One region of the Priestia sp. YIM B13491 genome, then DNA from elsewhere that is predicted to be linked to it. Evidence: riboswitches for the same ligand, from Rfam matches in the RefSeq annotation. Region 1 holds a riboswitch; the other holds the start of a gene.
The links. Region 1 has a riboswitch for S-adenosylmethionine ahead of ACFX4E_RS16835 (Na+/H+ antiporter NhaC family protein). Riboswitches for the same ligand answer to the same signal wherever they lie in the genome.
Positions count from the first base shown of each region.

Region 2: linked by a shared signal. The riboswitch ahead of metK (methionine adenosyltransferase) and the one ahead of ACFX4E_RS16835 (Na+/H+ antiporter NhaC family protein) in region 1 are both predicted to bind S-adenosylmethionine.

Region 1 covers NZ_JBHZOR010000004.1:363,479-367,645, reverse strand. The annotation lists gene ACFX4E_RS16845 (LacI family DNA-binding transcriptional regulator) at 1-402, opposite strand, end outside; gene ACFX4E_RS16840 (hypothetical protein) at 527-655, shown strand; gene ACFX4E_RS16835 (Na+/H+ antiporter NhaC family protein) at 695-2,005, opposite strand; SAM riboswitch class I at 2,091-2,197, opposite strand; gene ACFX4E_RS16830 (ABC transporter permease) at 2,299-3,066, opposite strand; gene ACFX4E_RS16825 (ABC transporter ATP-binding protein) at 3,059-3,970, opposite strand; gene ACFX4E_RS16820 (YtoQ family protein) at 4,141-4,167, shown strand, end outside.
Region 2 covers NZ_JBHZOR010000001.1:36,757-40,923, reverse strand. The annotation lists gene ACFX4E_RS00205 (glycosyltransferase family 4 protein) at 1-819, shown strand, start outside; gene metK (methionine adenosyltransferase) at 852-2,054, opposite strand; SAM riboswitch class I at 2,187-2,304, opposite strand; gene pckA (phosphoenolpyruvate carboxykinase (ATP)) at 2,679-4,167, shown strand, end outside.

The DNA.
Region 1 (4,167 bases):
ATAATATTCAATCGTGCTCCAGCTGCTTGCTCTAGAACAAATAATCACTCCATCAACTTGCTTTGTTTTTAGCATATGAAGCGCTTCTTCTTCTTTTTTCACATCATAGTTCGTCTGACAAATAACAAGCTGATACTGCTTTTCTAACGCTTGAGATGCCACTCCTTCTAAAAGCAGACTAAAATACGGATGATTAATAAAAGGCAAGACGACGGCAATCATATTTGTTTTCCCTTTTGATAAGTGAACGGCATTAATGTTTTGTTCATAATTAAGTTCGTGAATAACCTGCTCTACCAGCCGGCGTTTTTCTTCTTTTACATACGGATGATGATTTAGCACCCGGGATACAGTCGAAACAGATACACCAGCTTTTTTTGCGATATCTCGGATATTTGTCATGTTTTCACCTTTTTCTCTTGCGCTGAAACGCGTTTCATACTTTATTCTCATTATAAAGTGAAACAGCAAGAAGCTAAACCCGTTACCATCGTGTTTTTATTCATTTACGTAAGGAGGTCATTTCATGGGTATTTTATTATTCATTTTATTATGCGGGATTGAAATTGGAGGAGCGGCTTATGCACTTAAACAGAACGAGACGCTTTGGAAGGAGTTAGATGATGAAAAGCCGACTGATTTTTTTAAACAGTAAAAAACCCTTAAAAAGAACATTCTTTTTAAGGGTTTGATATTACGCAGCTTCTTTAGATGACTTTGACTTTTTATTTAAACGAGGAAATCCAATTACAATTGCAATGACCCCGCAAACCGCTGTTAACATTGGGTAGAATGTAAATGGAATAATCTCAATCGGTGAAACTTTAGCAAATCCTGCTGCGAGAAGCATTTGTGCGCCGTAAGGGATAAGCCCTTGAACGCTGCATGAAAACAAGTCAAGCAGACTGGCTGATTTACGATTATCAATTGAATATTTATCAGAGATTTCTTTTGCTAACGGACCTGCTGTAATAATTGAAATCGTGTTATTAGCCGTCGCTAAATTAGTTAAACTTACTAGTCCAGCGATGCTGAATTCGCCGCCTTTTTTTGTTTGAATACGTCGTGTTAATAAATTCAATAAGAACTGAATACCGCCGTTATAGCGAATAAGCTCAACCATTCCGCCGATTAGCAGAGATAAAATAATTAACTCTGACATTCCGCCAATACCTTCTGTCACAGTTTTAGCAAGAGAAGAAAGCGTGTAGCTTCCATCAGCTAATCCAATCACGCCGGCTAGCACAATTCCTCCGGTTAAAATACTTAATACGTTTGCACCAAATATGGCAGCAACCAGTACGCCGACATAAGGCAAGATTTTAAACCAGCTAAAATCTTTAATTTCTACTGATGACGTATTGCCTAGCGTCATTACAAGCAATAAAATTACCGTAACAATCGCTGCAGGAAGGACAATAAAAAAGTTTACTTTTAATTTATCTGACATATTTGTTTTTTGCGTACGAACTGCTGCAATGGTCGTATCAGAGATTACGGATAAATTATCTCCAAACATTGCACCACCAACAACGGCAGCAACTGCTAATGTAATGGATACATGCGCTTGCTCACTGATTCCTACAGCGATAGGCCCTAGCGCAGCGATTGTTCCCATTGACGTTCCCATCGAAATTGAAATGAATGCGCCAATAACAAAGATTCCGACTACCACTAAGCTTTGCGGAAGCACAGACAGAGCTAAGTTTACCGTTGAATCAACAGCTCCCATGCCTTTAGCAACTTGAGAAAAAGCACCTGCTAAAATAAAAATAAGCACCATAATAATGATATCAGGATGCCCTGCTCCTTTAGCAAAACGCTCCACTTTTACATTAAGTGAATCTTTACGATTCATAGCCAGGGCCACAATGGCTGCAATAATAATGGCTACTAATACAGGAAGCTTATAAAAATCTCCCGTTATAATTCCTGATCCGACAAACAGGACTAAAAAGACGCCCAGCGGTAACAGCGCCCAGCCGTTTCCTTTTTGTTGTTCCATTCTTAACACCTCTTGTTTACGTAATAAAAAAAGACCTCTTCTTATTGATAAGAAGAGGTCTCTTATTTGTATCATAAGATTACCCTTCTCATCTTCCAAACGAAACATCGTCTGCTGGATTTGGCACCGCACTGCGTACAGCCAGTTGCCGAGACATCATAGGGCCAGTCCCTCCGTCTCTCTTGATAAGAAGTTTATAGTTGTTTTAAAAATAGTCTTTCACTACTGTAATCTCTTTTTATTTAATTGTCAAATGCTATTTTAGAAAAATATATAGTGCGAAAATTCTCACATCAATTAGCTACGTCTCGTTTTAAAAACGCTGCCCAAGCTATGCCCATAAAGAAGACAAAATGGGCAACTAAGATGAAAATGGAAAATGGAATCGTCATGCCGTCAAACAGCGGCTTCATTCCGTCCATATACTGCACAAAGTTCGTGTTGGCAAATAATAAAAATTTCCCCCACCATAAACCTAGCTCTGATACCAGTCCTGTTACAGCTTTCGCGCCGATACTTACGACAATAGCTAGACTGGAAGCAAGCGCGCTGTTTCTAAATAAAGACGACAGCATGAATGCGAACGTCATCATCATAAACGTTTCCATATACGCACTGTCATACGTAAGCGTAATGTTTTTAAGCAGCTGTGCATCTCCTTCTAGACTGGTAAAGCCAAAGAACAATGCTCCCCATACAAATGAAAAAAGCAAATAGCTCAGTAAATAATATAAGCTAATTAAAACGAGAGTTAGGTACTTGGATGCTAAAATCGTTGAACGTCTAGCAGGGCGAATTAAAAGAAGTTTAATGGTACCTGCTTCAAACTCTTTTGCAACCATTGACCCTCCAACAGCAAGCGCGAAAAATTGAACGAGAATCAGCATACCTGAACTAAATGACAGGAAGTTCAAAATATTGTCTTCTGTTCCTGCACTGTTTGCTACTTTCTTCATTAAAAGAGCCATACAAAGAGTTAAAATGCCGATTGTAATAAACGTGATTTTTGTACTTCTTTTGTGAAACCATTTCATGTGTTCATTTTGAATTAGCTTAAGCATGGTGCTCTCCTTCCGTAACGGACATAAACGAATCTTCAAGCGTCTCATACACAGGGGTAATTTGGTAGACTAAAATATCGCTGTCCACTAATTTTTTATTCACAGCTGGAATTTGCTCTTTTACAATCGCCACGTGGATACTATGTGATCTCACCGTTACTTCAAATTGTTGTGATAAAAGATCCGCTGCTTTTTGCGCATCAGACACTTCAAATTCTACGTACATTCCTTGATCTTGACGATTTGGAGATAAATCTTGAACGGCTTTTAACTCACCGTTTTGAATAATGCCAACGCGATCACATAATGCTTCTACTTCTTTTAATAAGTGGCTCGCGATTAAAATTGAAATTCCTTCTTCCCTGCAAAGCGTTTGTAAATATGTACGAAATTCTCTCATTCCCGCTGGATCTAGACCATTGGTTGGCTCGTCTAGTAAAAGCAATGCAGGCTTATGTAAAATAGCTTGAGCTACTCCTAAACGCTGTCTCATCCCAAGAGAATACGTCTTCACTTTTGCATGAATGCTGTTTTCAAGCTTTACTAAAGCAATCACTTCATCCAAGCGTTCTGATGTGATCCCTTCATGCATATTCGCAAAGTGTTTTAAATTTTGATAGCCCGTCAGATAATCATAAAACTCAGGGTTCTCAATAATCGCGCCAATTGATTTCATAGCTGATGTAAACTGTTCCTTTAAAGGAAAGCCGTTAACGGTAATCGTTCCCTCTGTTTCTTTAATGAGTCCTACGACGGTACGAATTAGCGTTGTCTTTCCAGAACCGTTCGGACCAAGCAACCCGAAAATCTCACCGCGCTCAACCGATAAGGATACATCATGCAAAATGGTTTTCTTCCCAATTACTTTACTGACATGATCTACTTGTAGCACTGTTTCTGTCATCATGTACATCCTTTCTTTAATTAGCAATACGCCTTCTATTGTTTCTCTTTTTTAACTATTTGTCTACTATAACCTTATTTTTGGAAAAGCAGCCTATTCAAACCATTCGTATTATCCGCTTACATTTGATAAAATAAAACAAATCTTAGTTAGAGGAGGACTTCTACATAATGAACTTAACCGTATACCTTGCCGGG
Region 2 (4,167 bases), on a different contig from region 1:
CCTCTTGTCGGCTCTTATCATACCAATTTTGATGATTATTTATCTCACTATGAACTTGAAAAAATGCGTATACCACTGCAAAAATATATGAAATGGTTTTATAAACCTGTACAAAAAATATTCGCTCCCTCTGAAGTGACCAAACAGCAGCTAGAAGAACAAGGGTTTCACAACGTAGCTATTTGGTCGCGAGGAGTAAATCATAAATTATTTCATCCCCACTATGACCGCTTTGATATTCGTATTAAATATAATATTAAAAAGCCCTACATTTTAACGTATGTAGGAAGATTAGCTAAAGAAAAGAACGCTGATTTTTTAATAAAAATCGCACGATCTCTACCGGATCATATCCGGCATCAAATTCACTGGGTTATTGTAGGAGACGGCCCTTTAAAAGAACAAATGCAGCAGCAAGCATCTGAGCATATGACATTTACAGGCTTCCTTGAAGGTAAGCAACTTGCTCATATCTATTCATCATCTGATTTGTTTGTTTTTCCTTCAGAAACAGAAACCTTCGGAAATGTTGTACTGGAGTCTCTTGCTTCTGGAACTCCTGTAGTGGCAGCAAATGCAGGAGGAGTTAAACAGATGGTTCAGCACGGGCGAAACGGCTACCTTTGCAAACCTCACTCCTTAGAAGAATTCAGTTCGGCTATTACAGATTTACTCGATGATTTGCATCAGCGGCTTCACTTTGGCCATGCAGCGAGGCAATACGCTCTTACTCAATCATGGGACGCCATTTTTCAGCATTTGCTTTCAGAATATGAAGGTGTCGTAGAAAAATCTGCTGCAGGTATTCAATGGGCATAAAAAAAATCTCCGTTTTCACGGAGATTTTTTTATTATTTAGCTAAAGCTTGAGTTTTTAATGCTTCCGCTTTGTCTGTGAACTCCCAAGGAAGCTCCACATCCGTACGACCAAAGTGGCCGTAAGCTGCTGTTTGCTTATAAATTGGGCGACGTAAATCAAGCATTTTAATGATGCCTGCTGGACGTAGGTCAAAGTTTTTGCGTACTACGTCTACTAGTACTTCTTCAGAAACTTTTCCTGTACCGAATGTATCAATTGAAATAGATACTGGTTGTGCAACACCAATTGCATATGCTAGTTGTACTTCACATTTATCAGCAAGATCAGCTGCTACAATGTTTTTCGCAACATAACGAGCTGCATAAGCTGCTGAACGGTCTACTTTTGTTGCGTCCTTACCAGAGAATGCACCGCCGCCGTGACGAGCATATCCGCCGTAAGTATCAACGATAATTTTACGACCAGTTAAACCAGCATCTCCTTGAGGACCGCCGATTACGAAACGTCCTGTTGGGTTAATGAAATACTTTGTATTTTCATCAATTAACTCGTTTGGAACAACTGGATTAATAACATATTCTTTTAAGTTACGTTGAATTTGCTCTAACGTTACTTCTGGGTGATGCTGAGTTGAAATAACAATTGTATCGATGCGAACAGGTTTGTTGTTTTCATCATATTCAACTGTTACTTGTGTTTTACCATCCGGGCGAAGGTAAGGAAGAATTTCTTCTTTACGTACTTCTGTTAGACGGCGAGCAAGTTTATGAGCTAATGAAATTGGAAGAGGCATTAATTCTTTTGTTTCGTTACATGCATAACCAAACATTAACCCTTGGTCTCCAGCTCCGATTGCTTCGATTTCTTCATCTGACATTTGACCTTCACGTGCTTCTAACGCTTGGTCTACACCAGCAGCGATATCAGCTGACTGCTCGTCGATAGATGTTAATACTGCACAAGTTTCAGCATCAAAACCGTATTTTGCACGAGTATAGCCAATTCCTTTAATTGTTTCACGAACTGTTTTAGGAATATCCACGTAAGTAGAAGTTGTAATTTCACCACTTACTAAAACTAAACCAGTTGTTACGCTTGTTTCACAAGCAACACGAGCATTTGGATCCTTTGCTAGGATAGCATCAAGAATTGAGTCAGAAATTTGGTCACAAATTTTATCGGGATGTCCCTCTGTAACAGATTCTGACGTGAACAGACGACGTTGTGTTGACATCAGTTTTCCTCCTTATAAATACGATACATTGTGATACGGTACTCATTCCCTTATTTTCATTACACGTTAAAAAATATAAAAAAACCTTTCCTTGTATCGAGGAAAGGTATCAAATTCTACATAAGCCTTTCACTCTTATCGATCAAGGTTGTGCCCTTGCATCAGGTTAGCACCTTATCGTCTACACAAAAAAATGACGATGGTTGCTGGGTTTCATAGGGCCTGTCCCTCCACCAGCTCGGGATAAGAGAGTATCCGTTCAAGGACATATAATACATGAAAAAGCGCTTCACTGTCAACAACATTCAAATGGAAATCATCTCTTTATGTTTGAATCTGTTTTAATGTAACATACTCAAATTACGAAATAGTACACCTTATTAAGAATCATCACTAAGTTTAGTTAATAAGACAGATCAAAATGAGGCTTTCACTTAAAACAGCTTCACTTTTTTCGCTCCTAGCACATATACATGTGTCTGAAATAGGTATAACGTACATTTTTTTATAATACGCAAACATTTTTAGTTAAATAGTATAGAATAATTAAATAAATGTGTTATACTAATTATAAATTTCAAACATTAATGAATAAATAATAGCTAAAAAAGGAAGGTAGTGCACATGAGTACTGTTGATATGTCTATCGAATTAAATGGTTTGCTTCAATTAAAAACAACAAAACACCAATTATCTGTTCCACAACTTGTTGAAAAAATTCTAGCTCGACGCGAAGGAACGCTGACTTCTACAGGTGCTGTGTCAGTCGAAACCGGAAAATATACAGGTCGCTCTCCTTTAGATAAATTTATTGTAAGCGATGCTGTGTCTTCAAAAACGGTTGAATGGGGACCTGTCAATCAGCCAATTTCTGCTCAGCGATTCGATGCGCTATACAAAAAAGTCTTAACTCACTTAAAGAAGCAGGATGAACTTTTTGTTTTTAATGGATATGCTGGAGCTGATAAAAAGTATCAGTTACCAATTCAAGTAGTTAATGAATTTGCATGGCACAACCTATTCGCTCAGCAGTTATTCATTCGCCCTTCAGCCGAACAAAAAACAAATGATGATGTGAAGCCGTTTACAATTGTAGCAGCTCCAACGTTCAAAGCTGATCCTGAAACAGACGGGACGAACTCTGAAACCTTCATTATTCTTTCGTTAGAGCGACGTATTGTGCTAATTGGAGGAACTGAATACGCTGGTGAAATGAAAAAATCTATTTTCTCAGTGATGAACTTCTTGCTTCCTCAAAACAATATTCTATCCATGCACTGTTCTGCTAACGTAGGAGAAGAAGGTGACGTTGCATTATTCTTTGGTTTATCTGGAACGGGTAAAACAACGCTTTCTGCTGATGCAAACCGTCGTTTAATCGGAGATGACGAGCACGGTTGGTCAAGCTCTGGTGTATTTAATATTGAAGGAGGATGCTACGCGAAGTGCATTCAGCTTTCCGAAGAAAAAGAACCGCAAATTTTCAATGCAATTCGCTTCGGCGCCGTACTGGAAAATGTAGTGTTAAATCAAAATACGAAAGTAGCAGATTACAATGATAATAGTTTAACAGAGAATACTCGTGCCGCTTATTCAATTGACTCTATTGATAATACAGTATTACCAAGCGTTGCTGGGCACCCTACAGCTATTGTCTTTTTAACTGCCGATGCTTTCGGCGTCTTGCCTCCAATCAGCAAGCTTACAAAAGAACAAGCGATGTACCATTTTCTGAGCGGATACACTAGTAAGTTAGCTGGAACAGAGCGCGGCGTAACATCGCCACAGGCTACTTTCTCTACATGCTTTGGTGAGCCTTTCTTACCTCTTGCTCCAACAACTTATGCAGAAATGCTAGGAAAGAAAATCGATGAACATAATGTAAATGTCTACCTTGTAAATACTGGATGGACCGGCGGTGAATACGGCGTGGGAGAACGAATGAAGTTAAGTTACACTCGAGCTATGGTTCAAGCAGCCCTTGAAGGAGAACTAGCTAATACCGAAACAGTAACAGACGCTATTTTTGGTTTATCGATTCCAACTCATGTTCCGGGAGTTCCTGATGAAGTGCTTCAGCCTTCTAAAGCATGGAACGATGCAACAGCTTATA